DNA from 2 places in the Kribbella orskensis genome. Region 1 is predicted to be linked to the other one. Evidence: riboswitches for the same ligand, from Rfam matches in the RefSeq annotation. Region 1 holds a riboswitch; the other holds the start of a gene.
What was found. Region 1 has a riboswitch for S-adenosylmethionine ahead of thrC (threonine synthase). Riboswitches for the same ligand answer to the same signal wherever they lie in the genome.
Positions count from the first base shown of each region.

Region 2: it holds a riboswitch for S-adenosylmethionine, as region 1 does, so the genes downstream of both, EV644_RS06270 (aminotransferase class V-fold PLP-dependent enzyme) here and thrC (threonine synthase) in region 1, are expected to answer to the same signal.

Region 1 covers NZ_SLWM01000001.1:927,697-935,451, reverse strand. The annotation lists gene EV644_RS04545 (cation:proton antiporter) at 10-1,257, shown strand; SAM riboswitch class I at 1,586-1,724, shown strand; gene thrC (threonine synthase) at 1,735-3,003, shown strand; gene EV644_RS04530 (ubiquitin-like small modifier protein 1) at 3,000-3,275, shown strand; gene EV644_RS04525 (zinc-dependent alcohol dehydrogenase family protein) at 3,573-4,595, shown strand; gene EV644_RS04520 (hypothetical protein) at 4,699-5,382, opposite strand; gene EV644_RS04515 (L-histidine N(alpha)-methyltransferase) at 5,379-6,530, opposite strand; gene EV644_RS04510 (cold-shock protein) at 6,656-6,856, opposite strand; gene EV644_RS04505 (hypothetical protein) at 7,024-7,203, opposite strand; gene EV644_RS04500 (PspC domain-containing protein) at 7,200-7,755, opposite strand, start outside.
Region 2 covers NZ_SLWM01000002.1:241,240-248,994, forward strand. The annotation lists gene EV644_RS06240 (helix-turn-helix domain-containing protein) at 122-877, opposite strand; gene EV644_RS06245 (hypothetical protein) at 970-1,542, opposite strand; gene EV644_RS06250 (FtsK/SpoIIIE family DNA translocase) at 1,546-3,963, opposite strand; gene EV644_RS06255 (DUF4184 family protein) at 4,235-5,047, opposite strand; gene EV644_RS06260 (DinB family protein) at 5,083-5,601, opposite strand; gene EV644_RS06265 (VOC family protein) at 5,643-6,014, opposite strand; SAM riboswitch class IV at 6,151-6,265, shown strand; gene EV644_RS06270 (aminotransferase class V-fold PLP-dependent enzyme) at 6,282-7,649, shown strand.

The DNA of each region.
Region 1 (7,755 bases):
GGTCCGCATATGCGGATCAACGGGGACGGGCTCTACCTGGTGGCGGGCCTTGCCCTGCTCGTGGGTGCTGTGCTGCCCCGGTTGCTCCGGCGGTACGCGATCTCCGCGCCGATCGCCTTCCTGGGCGCGGGGCTGCTGCTCGGGCTGTTCGTCGATCGCAGCCGGCTGAGCCCGATCGCCGAGCCCAAGCTGACCGAACACCTCGCCGAACTCACCATCCTGGTCGCCCTGATGGGTGTCGGCCTCGCGATCGACCGCCCGATCGGCTGGCACCGGTGGAAAGTCACCTGGCGGCTGCTCCTGGTCGCCATGCCCGCCTGTATCGCGGCGGTCGCCGGCGCCGGCTGGCTGCTCGGCCTCGCACCTGCAACCGCGCTGCTGATGGGTGCGGTGCTCTCGCCGACTGACCCAGTGCTCGCCTCGGACGTGCAGGTGCAGGGGCCGACGACCGGCGAAGGCGCCGAAGCCGAGGAGGACGACGAGGTCCGCTTCGCGCTCACCTCGGAGGCCGGGCTGAACGACGGCCTGGCGTTCCCGTTCGTCTACGCGGCAGTGTTCGCCGCCACGAAAGGTGCCGTCGGCAACTGGGCGCTGGAGTGGTTCGCCTGGGACCTGATCGGCAAGGCGGTGATCGGCGTGGCCGTCGGTGTCATCGCCGGCCGCCTGCTCGGCCGGATGGCCTTCTCCGCGCCCTTGCCGAGTTTTCGGCTGGCCGATTCCCGGGAGCCCGTGCTGGCTCTCGCAATGACGCTGGGGGTCTACGGCCTGGCCGAGGTACTGCACGGCTACGGCTTCATCGCCGTGTTCGTCGCCGCCCTCTCGCTGCGGGCCGCCGAACGGGACCACGACTTCCACGAGGAGTTGCACGGCTTCGTCGAGCAACTCGAGCACATTCTGACCTGGGGGATCCTGCTCCTGCTCGGGGTGGCGATCACCGGCGGTCTGCTCAAACCGTTGACGTTGGCCGGCGCCGCGATCGGCGTACTGCTGGTGGCCGTGATCCGGCCGCTGACCGCCTGGGTCTCACTCCACGGAACGCCGCTGCGGCGATCCGAGCGCTGGGTCACAGCCGCGTTCGGAGTACGAGGGGTCGGGTCGGTCTACTACCTGGCCTATGCGGGGTCCGATTTCGAGACCGATCTGCCGTGGTTGTGGGCGACGGTCGGCTTCACGGTCGTGCTCAGCGTCGTGGTCCACGGCGTCGCGGCGACTCCGTTGATGCGGATGCTCGAGATCCGCCGCGACCGGGATTCGTGACGGCCTGATTCGTGACGGCCTGATTCGTGCGGGCGGGATTCGTACGCGCGGGATTCGTAAGGGCTCGGGCGGGCGGCTCGAGCCCGCGCCGGACCGCCGCGGCCGCGTGGATCCCGGCGGCGAACTCCTGTCGCACCCGGCGGGTGGCCAGGCGCAGTACATCGAATCCCCGGTGCCGCCGGAGCCCGACGACGCTCCTGTCGCCCGGAGTCTCGGCTGGGCACTGGAGCCGGCGGACCTTCCGGGAGCGCCGGGCGGGGTGAGATCCGCTGTCTCGCATGGTGGGAACGGCAGACACAATATGGACCCGATTGGGTAACCTCGTCAGTGCTCATCCAGAGGGACTGAGGGAAACGGCCCGTTGAAGTCCCGGCAACCCTCCCCGTTGACGTCTCGATCCGAGGCGCTCGCGGCGGAACGGTGCCAAATCCGTCCCGCGCCGAGATCCGGTCCGGGGAAGATGAGGAGGGAACCTCCATGAGCCTGACCGCCGCCGCGTCGACCCACACCATCCGCGAAGGTGCCTTCGGCAACGGTACGCACCTGAGCTGCCGCGCCTGTGGGGCGAAATCGCCGCTCGGTCCGTTCTACGCCTGTATGGAGTGCTTCGGTCCGCTGGAGGTCGGGTACGAGTTCCCGACCATCACGCGAGAGCAGATCGAGGCCGGACCCAAGAACATCTGGCGGTACCAGCCGCTGCTGCCGGTGCCCACCGACGTGGCGAGCTTCCCGAACACCGAACCCGGCTACACCCGGCTGATCGACGCCGGCAACCTGGCCCGCGAGCTCGGCCTGCGCAAGCTCTGGGTGAAGGACGACTCGGGCAACCCGACCCACTCCTTCAAGGACCGCGTGGTCGCGTCCGCCCTGAGCGCCACCCGTGAGCTCGGCATGAAGGTCTTCGCCTGCCCCTCGACCGGCAACCTCGCCAACGCCGTCGCCGCGGCCGCCGCCCGGGCCGGCATCCGCTCGGTCGTGTTCATCCCGCACGACCTCGAGCGCCCGAAGGTGATCACCACCGCCGTGTACGGCGGCACCCTGGTCGCCGTCGAGGGCAACTACGACGACGTGAACAAGCTCGCCTCCGAGATCGCCGGCGAGGAGGAGGGCTGGGCATTCGTGAACGTCAACGTCCGCCCGTACTACTCCGAGGGCTCGAAGACGCTCGCCTTCGAGATCGCCGAGCAGCTCGGCTGGCGGATCCCGCAGCAGGTCGTCATCCCGGTCGCGTCCGGGTCCCAGCTGACCAAGATCGACAAGGGCTTCACCGAGCTCGGCAAACTCGGCCTGGTCGACGCCACCGACTACAAGGTGTACGGCGCTCAGGCCACCGGCTGCTCGCCTGTCGCCCAGGCGTTCCGGGACGGCCACGACGTGGTCAAGCCGGTCAAGCCGAGTACCATCGCGAAGTCCCTGGCGATCGGCAACCCCGCGGACGGGCCGTACGTGCTCGACGTCGCCCGGCGTACCGGCGGAGTGATCGAGGACGTCAGCGATGAAGAGGTCGTCGAGGGCATCCAGCTGCTCGCCCGCACCGAGGGCATCTTCACCGAGACCGCGGGCGGGGTGACCGTCGCGACGCTGAGGAAGCTGATCGAGACCGGCCAGCTCGACCCTGAGGCCGAGACGGTGATCATCAACTCCGGCGACGGGCTCAAGACGCTCGACGCCGTGGCCGACCGGGTCGGCCCCAAGGTGACCATCCCCGCGTCGTACGACGCCTTCGTGAAGGCAGGGCTGCAGTGAGCATCAGCGTTCGGGTACCGACCATCCTGCGGCCCTACACCCAGGGAGCATCCGAGGTCTCCGTCGAAGGCTCGACCCTGAGCGAGGTGCTCGAGTCCCTCGACACCTCCTACCCAGGCATCAAGGGCCGAGTCCTCGACGACTCCGGCGAACTCCGCCGCTTCGTCAACGTCTACGTGGACAACGACGACGTCCGCTTCGCCGAAGGTCTCCAAACCTCGATCAAGGACGGCGGCCAGGTCTCCATCATCCCGGCCGTCGCGGGCGGTTAGTACTCCGGCCCACGCGGCGGGGGCGGTGGCAGGTTGTTCGGCCGGTGGCGGCTTGTAAGGGCGCTAGTCGGCGGACAGCCCGCTATCGGGTAGCGGGTGTGGGCGAGGTGCTCGGCGGTCGCGGTCGCCGAGCCGGGGGTCGTGTTCCTGCGCGGGGTGTCGGTGGTGCTTGGGGGCGGGCTCGCCGGGGGTGTGGGGCGGTACCGGGTGCGTGGCTCGCGGTGTGGTGGGGGTGGTGGAGGCGACTCGCCGGGGGTGTGGGGTCTGCGGGTGGGCATCGTGGGTGAGGATGGGGCGATGCGGGCTGTGGTGGTTGAGGAGTTCGGGGTGCTGCCGTCGGTTCAGGATGTGGCGGTGCCTGAGGCGGACCCGGGTGGGGTGGTTTTGAGGGTTGAGGCCACTGGATTGTGCCGGAGTGACTGGCATGGGTGGCAGGGGCATGACTCCGACATCGTGTTGCCGCATGTTCCTGGCCATGAGTTGGCCGGGACCATCGCGGCCGTGGGGGCTGGCGTTGCCGGGTGGAAGGTGGGCGATCGGGTTACGACGCCGTTCATCTGTGCGTGTGGGAATTGTGAGCAGTGCTTGGAGGGCAATCAGCAGGTCTGCCCCAATCAGCTGCAGCCTGGCTTTAATTACTGGGGTTCGTTCGCTGAGTACGTCGCGTTGCCGTTTGCCGAGGTGAATCTGATCCGGCTGCCGGAGACCATGGACTTCGACACCGCAGCCGGGTTGGGGTGTCGGTTCGCGACGTCGTTCCGCGCGGTTCGGCAGGTCGGTCGGGTCGCTGCCGGCGAGGACGTGGTGATCTTCGGCTGTGGTGGCGTCGGGCTGTCCGCCGTGATGATTGCCGCCGCGCTTGGTGCGCGCGTCATTGCCGTTGATACCAACCCTGCGGCCCTCGAACTGGCTCGCTCGTACGGCGCTGCCGACACCGTGCAGGCGTCATCGGACGTAGTACAGGAGATTCTCGAGCTCACCGGTGGTGGTGCGCGGGTGACGATGGATGCGCTGGGGTCGAATGCGATCGTCCAGGACGCCTTGCGGTCGTTGCGGCCCAGGGGTCGGCATCTTCAGGTCGGTCTGCTGCCGGACGGAGTGCAGTTGGATGTGTCGCGGCTGATCGGGCAGGAACTGGAATGGCTCGGGAGTCACGGGATGCCGGCTCATGCCTACCCCGAGATGCTCGATCTGGTTGCCTCAGGCAACCTCAAGCCGCAGGACCTGATCACCCGCACGATCTCCCTCGACGAAGTCCCCGCCGCGCTCGACGAGCTCACCGCCGGTACTCCGGCCGGCGTCACCGTCATCCGCCCCTAGCGGTGCCGGCGTCACAATCACCCGTCCGAAGAACCTCAGCGCCGGATTAATCATCCAGTTGCTATCACCAAGACACTGCTCCGCGAGGCTCGGAACCACCTGATCAGGCGGGAGGGAGCCGGGTGAGGAGGGTTTCGAGCATCTCGCGGGTGGAAGCGAAGTAGCTGTTCTCGCGGTGCAGGGCGCGGTGGAACGCGGCCAGCTCCGCGGGGGAGATGGTGTTGGAGAAGGTGCTGATCTCGGTCAGGTCGAGGCGCCGGTTGAACAGGTGCACGGTGTCGCGCCAGCGGTGCAGCAGGCCGACCAGCTCGGCGTCGCGGTGCCGGCCGAGTGCGCCGGAGACGAGGGCAAGGTCGACCGCGGACACGACCAGCCGCGGGTAGACCTGGCGCTGGGTCGGTTGCTCGGGGGAGAAGCGATCGTCGGACAGCAGCCTGGTGTTCTCCTGCAACTCGTCCGCGACGGCCCGCAGGATCTCGCTGCGCCGCTCGGCCTCGGCAGTCAGCCGTTCCACGAAGATGCCGGTCAGTCCGGCGACCAGGGTGAGCGAGTTGACCGCGGGCTCCCAGCGGCTGTTCTCCGGCCAGAAGAACCAGATCACGCCGAGCACGAACGCGACCATCAGCAACCCGTAGCTGACAACCGTCACGACCCTCCGCCGGTACGCCGTCCAGCGCGCGCCCTGCACCGACGAGCGCAGCGCCTTCGTCAGCACCCGCAGCCGCGCGAGCACCCGCAACCGCGCCCGCCGCACATCCCGCCGCTCAGGCGGGCCTGGTTGGGTCATTGGGCCCAGATGTCGTCGGCCAGGGTCTTGGTGACGTCACCGGCCGACTCGGGGGCCAGCAGCAACAGCTCGAGGCCGAACGGGTTCGGGCGGCGGGTGTGGCGGAACTGGGACTGGATGCTCTCGACCGGGGTCAGGTCGCAGGCCTCGGTGAGCCGCTTCAGCCGGGCGGTCGAGTACTTCCGGGTGGTGTAGAGCCGGATCGTGTCGCCGACCGGCAGCAGCACCTCGGTGTGGTCCGGCAGCCCCATCCGGATGTCGTCCTCGGTGGTGTTCTGCCAGATGATCTTCACCAGCAGCGCGTCCTCGTCCTCGACCTGGCCGATGAACCGGACCAGCTCGTTGTCGATCTTCAGATCGGTGTTGTAGCGCAGCGCACTGGTGACGAACTCCGCGAACGCCCGGGTCTGGTGGTACTCGTCCGCGGCGGCGCGGGCCGTCTCGGCGTCCAGCCGGGTGGTGCTGGCGACCTCGAGCAGCAGCCGGTCCTGCGGGCGCAGCACCTCGGTGATCAGCTCGAGCAGTTCCTGGTCGTTCTCGAAGTTGGCCAGCGTGTTGCCGGTCAGCGTGTAGAGCAGCGGCTCGTCGCCGATCAGCCGGGTGAGCAGCTGGGACAGCTCGGCCAGGTTGTCCGCGATCGAGAAGTCGAGCTGCACCGGCAGCACCTGCGCCATCGGGAACCTTGCCCCGCGCACCGGTTCGAGGGTGCCCATCCGGAGCATCTCCGAGCTCATGTCGACCGGGATGTAGTACATGTCGGGGTTGTTGCGCCGCATGTCCTCGAGGATGGTGCGGTCCTTCACCCCGGTGCCGATGCCCAGGCTGACCAGGTGGAAGGCGCCCTGGGCGACGTGCGGGCTGACCTTGCGCCAGTGCCGCAGGAACGACTCCGTGCCCGCCTTCATCACCAGGTAGAACGGGTCGTTGGTGGCGTTCGCCCAGGCGATGGTCGGGCCGATGCCCCAGTAGGAGAAGCCGGAGGTGATCTGCTTGCCGTCGCCGGTCTTCGACACCGGTCCGCGCAGATCGCCGGTCAGGGTGGCGAGCTTGTCCGTCTGGTCCTCGCCGACCAGCAACAACGACCAGGCGAAGTCGTCGTCCGCGAGGGCGTGCTCCAGCTTGCGGATCACTGGTACCGGCTCGGTCACGTCCTGTCCCTCCCAAGGTGAGTGGTCAGGTTACCGGTTGCCCACGCTCCGCGCAGGCACAGTAAAGCCCCGCCCCGGCCGTCATGATCAGGTCGGCCGGGTCAGGGCTTGGACACTGGGTGCCGTCAGACCGCCTTCACGGCGTCGGCCTCGCGGCCCTTCGGGCCGTCCACCACGTCGAACTCGACCTGCTGGCCGTCTTCCAGGGTCTTGTACCCGTCGGAGACGATCTTGCTCCAGTGGACGAAGACGTCGTCCTGGCCGTCGACGGCGAGAAAGCCGTAGCCCTTGTCGGCGTTGAACCACTTCACGGTGCCGCGCACCATCACAACTCCTGTAGACCTTCAACGGGACCCGCTGCACTCGGGCCCCTAGGGTGCCGGTCGACCGAACTCGCGGCCGACCGAGCGGTCAACAAGACTAACCGAGCCGCACCGGCCGGTTACCGAGTGGTTCACAGTGTGGGTGCCCGGCGATCAGCGCCGGTTGGTGGTCAGCCGCGCCGCGAAGCAGCCAGGCCGACCACGCCGGCGACCACCAGCAGCAGCGCCGCGGTCAGGCCGAGGTCGTCGGTCTGAACGATGCCGTTGTCGTTCAGGATCCAGATGGTCGCGCTGCCGGAGAGCACGGTGCCGGCGATGATGCCGGGCACGTCCGCCTTCGTCCGCTTCATCCGCGCTCCACTGTGATGCTGCCGAGTTTGAGGTGCACGTCCACGTTGACGGACTGCGGACCCTTCTTAGCGTCGGCGCCGAGATCGGTCAACTGCACGTCGGCGTTGTGCCCGCCCTGCTGCTGGCCGAAGGTGATCAGCTCACCCGCCTCCGCCGACAGGTTCGCGTTGACATCCACGTTCGGCGGGACCTTGACGACCACCTCGCCGACACCGCCGTTCACGACCACCTTGGCGCCCGGCGCGAAGGTCGCCTGGGTCAGGTCCAGGTGGACGGACCCCGCGTCGAACGTGTACGCCGTACTGGTCGCGGTGATCGTCGTACCCGGGGCGGCGACGAAGTTCACGTCGGCGAAGTCGCGGGGCATGTTCGGGAAGATCGTGCTCACGGCGACGCCGATGGCCAGCAGGATGCCGAGCGGCAGCAGCGCCAGGGTCCGGCCCAGGAAGCCGCCGACCAGCATGCCGAGGCCGAGCGTGGCCAGGCCGATCACCAGCATCATCGAGGCGCTCGCCCCGGCCGCCCAGGCGATCGCGATCGCGATACCGGTC
Region 2 (7,755 bases), on a different contig from region 1:
AAGGGCGCGGACCCCGACTGACTCAAGCGAAGGGCATCGGACCCTGAACCACCCATGAACGCGCGGGTCCCACCCACCTGCGCGGACGGGTGCGGGATGGCGACCGGCCCTCGCCGAATGGTCAGTTCGGTTCGGTTAGTTCGCCGGTGGGGGTGATGGTGAAGCGTTTGGCGGGTGGGATGGACAACTTGTTGTTGATCCGGACGGTGATGTTGCCGCCGTTGACCAGGGAGACTCGCATTTCGCCTTTGTGCACGATGGTTTGAGTGGAGCCCGGGCCCAGCCGGCCTTGGAAGAGGCGGACGCCCTTGGAGTTCCGGACGGTGACGTAGGAGCCGTCGCCGCGGGCGGTGAGGGTGAGCTTGACGATGCCTGGCTTCACGACCGGCGGCTTGGCCGGGAGCTTGGGCTTCGCCGACGGCTTGGCGGTCACCTTCGGCGCGGGCGTGGTGACGACCGGGGTCGGGGTGGTCTTGGAGGCGTTGGCCTCGACGTCGCTCGGGAGCGTGAAGAGGCGGACCATCCCCCAGCCCATCAGGCCGACCAGGATCGCGCCCAGCACCACGGCCCAGCGCGGACGTGCCGGGTGCAGGGTCGGTCGCCGGTCCTGCGCGCGCTCGTCGCGGCGGCTGCGGTCGGCGTCGGGCTCCGGATGCGTCTCGTCGAACTTCGCCAGCAACACCTCGGGGTCGGTCTTGACCACGCGGGCGATCGCACGGATGTGGCCGCGGGCATAGAAATTGCCACCGCAGCGGGTGAAGTCGTCGGCTTCCATGGCGGCGAGCAGACCGGATCTGATCCGGGTCGAGGCACTCAGCTGCTCGATCGTCATGTCAGCCCGTTCGCGGGCCGCCGTGAGCTCGCTGCCGATGCTCACGTCTCCACCGCCTCTCCACCGTCGTCGACAAATTTGTTCAGATCCGCTGACATCACAGTCAACGGCCTTGGTTCGACGGGGTCACGCAGGAGTCAGAGTTGTTCCCTGACCGGACACCTGGTGTCTGCCAGCAAGTGCAGCGCCTGAACCACTTCCCCGTTCGACGGCCGAGCCGTCAACCCGAACGGTACCGCGAGTGAGGTTCCCGTCAGGCGACGGTTGGCATCAGTCACCCTGCGACTGGCTTGCGACATCGCCCCGAGCACCGGCCCGGGGTCCAGCAGGTGTACCGCGATCCGCCCGTCGTCGAGCAGGTGCCGCCGTGGCAGGACGGTGACCTCCTCGATCTCTTCCCAGCGAGTACCGATCCATTCGTTGCGGATCCGCAACCGGATCCCGACTTCGTCGGCGACGAGTAGCGCCCCGACCGTCATCGCCCGGACGCAGATCACCGGGAGTACGCCGAACGCCGCGGCCGCGATCCAGCGCAGTACGCCGGTGGGGCTGCTCGAGGCGGAGGTGGCGAATCCGAGCGCGACCAGGCCCGCGCCGAGGGCCAGGGCCCCGTGCACCTTCTGGGAGGCACGGACGGTGAACTCCGTGGCGACGGAATCCGGGTCGACAGCGTGCTGCTCAGACCGAGGCGTCGCGGTATGGGCGGTCACGGGTCACTCTCCTCGCAGTGTGGCGACGAAGTCCTCTAGGTCGTCAGGTTTCACCAGCACGTCCCGGGCCTTGGAGCCTTCGCTCGGCCCGACCACGCCCCGGCTCTCCAGGATGTCCATCAAGCGGCCGGCCTTGGCGAAGCCGACCCGGAGCTTACGTTGCAGCATCGAGGTAGAACCGAACTGGGTCGACACGATCAGCTCGGCCGCCTGCACCACCAGGTCGAGGTCGTCGCCGATCTCGTCGTCCAGGTCCTTGCTCGGGCCGGCCACCGCGGTGACGTCCTCGCGGTAAGTCGGCTGCAACTGCTCCTTGCAGTGCTGGACAACGGCACGGATCTCGTTCTCGGTGACCCAGGAGCCCTGGATACGCATCGGCTTGCTCGCGCCCATCGGCAGGAACAGCCCGTCACCCTGTCCGACCAGCTTCTCGGCGCCCGGCTGGTCCAGGATCACCCGGCTGTCGGCCAGGGACGAGGTGGCGAAGGCGAGCCGCGACGGTACGTTCGCCTTGATCAGACCGGTCACGACGTCGACGGAGGGCCGCTGGGTGGCCAGCACCAGGTGGATACCGGCGGCCCGGGCGAGCTGGGTGATCCGGACGATCGAGTCCTCGACGTCGCGCGGGGCGACCATCATCAGGTCGGCGAGCTCGTCGACGATCACCAGCAGGTACGGGTACGGCGTGAGGACGCGCTCGCTGCCTGGCGGCGGCTTCACCTTGCCGCCGCGGACCGCCTTGTTGAAGTCGTCCACGTGCCGGAAGCCGAAGGCGGCCAGGTCGTCGTAGCGCATGTCCATCTCGCGCACGACCCACTGCAGCGCCTCGGCCGCCTTCTTGGCGTTCGTGATGATCGGCGTGATCAGGTGCGGGATGCCCTCGTAGTTGTTCAGCTCGACCCGCTTGGGGTCGACCAGGATCATCCGCACCTCGTCCGGCGTCGAGCGCATCAGCACCGAGGTGATCAGCGAGTTGACGAAGGACGACTTGCCGGAGCCGGTCGCACCCGCGACCAGCAGGTGCGGCATCTTCGCCATGTTGGCGACGACGAACCCGCCCTCGACGTCCTTGCCGAGCCCGGCCACCATCGGGTGGTGGTCGTTGCGTGCGGTCGCCGACCGGATCACGTCGCCGAGGCTGACGATCTCCTTGTCGGTGTTCGGGATCTCGATGCCGATCGCGGACTTGCCCGGGATCGGCGACAGGATCCGGACGTCCGCGCTGGCCACCGCGTAGGCGATGTTCTTGCTCAGCGCGGTGACCTTCTCCACCTTGACGGCGGAGCCGAGCTCGACCTCGTACCGAGTGACGGTCGGGCCGCGGGTGTAGCCGGTGACCTGCGCGTCGATGCCGAACTGGTCGAACACCTCGGTCAGGCGGTCCACGACGGCATCCGACGCCTTCGTCCGCGCCTTGTGCACCGAACCGGGCTTCAGGATCTGGCCGTCCGGGAGCGTGTAGGTGATGTCGCCGGAGAGGCGGAGCTGCTCCACCCGCTGCGGGATCGGCGTGTGCGGCGGCGGCTCGGGAGCCGATCCCGCCTTCGAGGCGGCTGCGGCCTTCCAGGCCGGCTCGGCCTCGGTGTCGGCGGCCGCGTCGGCGTCGGCGTCGTAGCCATCCTCCTCCGGCTCCACAGCGGCCTTCTTCCGGCCACGCTTGGAGATCTCGCGGCCCTCGAGCACCGGAGAGTCGTACGGCTTGACGGTGGGCTCGCCGTCGTCGTCCAGAGCGGCCTTGGCGCGCCGCTCCTTGCGGGTGAGCCGCACGGTGTCGTCGGCCTGGGCCGTGACCGACGGAGCGTCGGCCGGGATCTCCGTCCGCCCGAGCAGTACGTCGAACGCGGCGCGTACCCGCAGCGGGATCGCGTAGATCGGAGTACCGGTGACGACCAGCGCGCCGAAGATCGCCAGCAGCACGAGCAGCGGCGCGGCGACGTACTCCGTGAGGAGGTCCGACAGGAGCGAGGAGACCACGTAGCCGATGGCGCCGCCGGCCTCCTTCAGGCTGCCGTCGGCCGGGTTGCCGGGACGCGGCAGGCCGTTGGCGATGTGGACCAGTCCGAGCACGCCGAGGGACAGCGAGGTCCAACCGATCACCTGGCGCCCGGCGGGGCCGTTGCGGTCCGGGTGGCGCAGCGTGCGAAGCGCGACGAACAGGAGCATCAGCGGCACGGCCCAGCCGAGCATGCCGACGCTGCCGGCGACCACAGTACGGACTCCGTCGCCGACGGCACCGGGCAGGTTCCACCAGATCGCGGCGGCGACGACCAGTGCGAGGCCGATCAGGGTGAGGCCCGCGCCGTCGCGGCGGTGGGCCGGGTCCAGGTCGCGGGCGCCGTGACCGATGCCGCGGACCATGCCACCGAGCAGGTGTGCGATCCCGATCCAGCACTTGATCAGCCCTCGGCCGAGGGCCAGCATGGCGGCCGCGAAAGGACCGGCGCCGCTCGATTTGGGCGCGGCTGTGCGCGCAGTGGTGGTACCACTGCGCCTCGCGCTCTGCCCACGCTTCTGGGCTCCTGACGGTCGGGAGCGTCCACCTGCGGCCGACCGTCCCGAACCGGGGCTGTTGGCTGCCGACTTCCGCGCCCGCGCCGGGGAAGACGTGCGGGTCGCCATATCTAGCAGGCTACCCCGACTACCACTCGAGTCACACGTGTCACACGCCGGTCACGCCGTCCCATCCGTGGCGTCACAACCCAGCCACCCACTCCCGCTGAAGCCGCCTCAGGAGGAGTGCGTGCCAGATCAGCACATACCCGGCGAGTGCCAGGAGCACACCCGAGGCGGCCCCGGTCAGCAGCAGCCGGGCCGCCGCTTCACCGAGCAGCGGACCCTCGGCCCGGCCGACCTCCACCACGGCAGCAGCCGCGGCCAGAAGGACCACCGCCACCAGTACGGCGTACCGGGCGGGTGCGGGGACGTAGCGGGTGGCGTCGACCGGGTTGGGCGGGGTCTTGCGCCACCAGAAGTACAACCAGACCGCGATGATCAGGACCCCGCCTACGCTGCTCGCGTACTGCAGCACCCGGTTGACCTCCCAGAACGGGGTGATGTCGGCGGTGAAGAACTTCCAGTTGTGCCGGACGAAGTACCCGTCGTAGTGCGTGAACGAGTCCCACAGAACGTGGGTGAACGCGCCGATCACGGTCGACACCACGATCCAGAACGCGTGCACGAGGCTGGGGATCCGGAGGCGCACAGCAGGCGACGGCAATCGGCCGGCGAGGGCGGCAGGAGCCAGGGCGAGCAGCGGCCGCTTCACCAGCAGCTGGAAGACCAGCAGGATGAGCAGAGCCAGGAACGGGTCCAGCCAGAACGCAGACGAGAACTCGTGCGTCCGCGTGATGGTGAGGTTCCCGTCGATGTACATGGTCGCGAACCGGTAGGCGGCACCGACGTACAGCAGATCTGGCGCGACCGCACCCGCCACCAGCGCCGACGCCACCAGCGGGCCTCGCATCAACGGCAACACGGCGGCCGGATGCGCTAACGGAAAAGGCACCCGCCGCACATTAGTTGCCCAGGAGGTCTAAATCCTCAGGCGCCGGTGACGCCATCGATCTGTTCGCGGAGGAGGTCTGCGTGGCCGCAGTGCCGGGAGTATTCGCCGATCAGGTGGATGTAGATCATCCGCAGACTCGAGGGTTCGCCGCTGAAGGTGAAGCGGTCGTCCAGGGAGTGCCCCTCGGCAGCCTTGTCGGAGAGCGCCCATTCGGCGATCAGAGCCTCGTACTCCGCCTGCGCCCGGCTGGCGTCGATCAGTTCGAAGTCCGCGTCCTTCCCGAGTTCCGGCGCGAACAGGGGCTCGGCGGGGTCGTCGCCGGCGAAGTGGATGCGGAACCAGATGCGCTCCACCTTCGTGGCGTGGCGGATCAGGCCGAGCAGCGAGAGGTTCGACGGCGGCGCCGGCCGGGCGGCCAGTTGCTCAGCGGTCAGGCCCGCGCACTTGTAGAGCAACGTCGTTCGGTAGAAGTCCAGGTAGCCCGCGAGCAACTCCCGCTCGGGTGCCACCAGCGAACCCTCGGGTCGCTCGATCTCAGGCGCGGTCCAGGTCATCCGCGCATCCTCCCCCGCCGACCGCCACCCGCACCAACTGATTAGCCGGGATGGACCGGGGGCGCCCAGCCGGGACGCGGGATGAGGCAGAACGGGTGGCCGGCCGGGTCCTCGAAGACAGTGCCGGACAGCTTCCGGGCGCCCAGCGCCAGGACCTGCGGTTCGGCCGCCTCCACATCGTCGACCATCACGTCGAGATGGAACTGCTGCGGACGCTCCGGATCGGGCCAGGCCGGCCGCCGGTGATCCGGCGCGAGCTGGAACGCCAGCCCCGAAGTCGTGTCGTTCGTCGCGATCACCACGAAGTCGACGCTCTCGTAGGTGATCGGCAGCCCGGTCAGCTCCGAGTAGAACCGCGCCAGCGCCGAAGGGTCCGGGCAGTCGATCATCACGTGGTGAAGTCGTCCGATCATGCCGCCATCATCGTCCCCGCCGCCCAGGTCCGACAGACCCCGCAATCACCGAGCCGTCTCACCGTATGTCTGGCTATCCCATCTAATGAGATAGCTGCTGGCGCACGGACGAGGTCGTTGGTTACCGTCTTCGGCAGGTCATGAGTGCCAGCGCGAAGCCCCGGCTTGCTGGCCGGCAACCCTCCTCCGCGGTGGGGTGCCCCGGGTGAGGACCCGGCCGTTCGGATACCCCGAATCGGCAAGTGCGGACCACCCGGGAGCAGAACCATGTCGATCCTCTCCATCCTCGAGCCTGCCAACTCCGCCGCGAGCAGCCGTCCGGCAGCCGCGCGCCTCACCTCCGGCAGCATCCCCGCAACCGTCGCGGCCGACTTGCTCGTACCGCTGGCCGACGGCCGGGTGACGGACTACGCGAACTTCGACCACGGAGCCAGCGCGCCTTGTCTCGAGTCCGTCCGCGCGGCCGTCGAGGCAGCACTCCCGTCGTACGCGTCGGTGCATCGCGGCAACGGCTACGCCTCCCGGATCACCACCCAGTGGTACGAGCGGGCGCGCAGCGAGGTCCACACCTTCGTCGGCGCCCGCAGCACAGACCAGGTGATCTTCACCCGGCAGACCACCGACGCCTTGAACCTGCTGGCCCGAGCGGTGCCGGCCGACGCGACGGTGATCGTGTTCGAGTCCGAGCACCACGCGGCCCTGCTCCCCTGGCCGGCCGAGCGCACCGTCCGCCTCGCGGCCCCGACTTCCCAGACGGCAGCCGTCACCGCCGTCGCCGACGCACTCCGTACTGCGCCCGAGGGCCCGCGGCTGGTCGTCGTCACCGGCGCCTCCAACGTCACCGGCGAGATCTTCCCGATCGCCGAGATCGCCGCTGTCGCCAAGGCCCACGGCGCGCGGGTCTGCCTCGACGCGGCACAACTGGCGCCGCACCGCCCGGTCAACATCGAGGAGCTCGACGTCGACTGGGTCGCCCTGTCGGGCCACAAGCTCTACGCCCCGTACGGCGCGGGCGCCCTGATCGGCCGCGCCGACTGGCTGAACGGAGCCGACCCGTACCTGTACGGCGGTGGCGCCACCGCCGCGGTGACCCCCGAGACCACCATCTGGAACGAGGGCCCGCCGCGCCACGAAGGCGGCTCCCCCAACGTCATCGGCGCGATCGCCCTGGCCGCGGCCTGTGCCGCGATCAGCAAGCACCGCGAGGCGATCGAGCAGCACGAGCGCAGCCTGCTCGCCCGGCTCCGCACCGGCCTGGCGCAGATCTCCGGCGTGACGACGTACTCGATCTTCGGGGCCGAGGCGGACCGTGTCGGCACCGTCTGCTTCACCGTCGAGGGCGTCAGCTCGACCGTGGTCTCCGCGGCGCTCTCGGCGGAGTACGGGATCGGCGTGCGGGACGGCAAGTTCTGCGCCCACCCGCTGGTCGGTCACCTGCTCGCCGAGTCCCCAGAGCACGGCACGGCCGTCCGCGCCAGCCTGGGCCTCGGTACCAGCCGCGAGCACGTCGATCGCCTCGTCACCGCGGTCCGCACTCTCGCCACGACCGGCCCGGCGTCGGAGTACGTCGAGTCCGCCCACGGCTGTCAGCCGGTCGGCGACCCCCGCGACCTCGAGGCGCCCCAGATCTGGTGACCCACCCGCCAACCGCCTGAGCCGCTCCACCGCTCGGAGAGACCCAGGCTTGATGTCCGGCTGCAGCCCTGCACGGTGAGCGGCATACGCCGAAGCAGAACCAGCC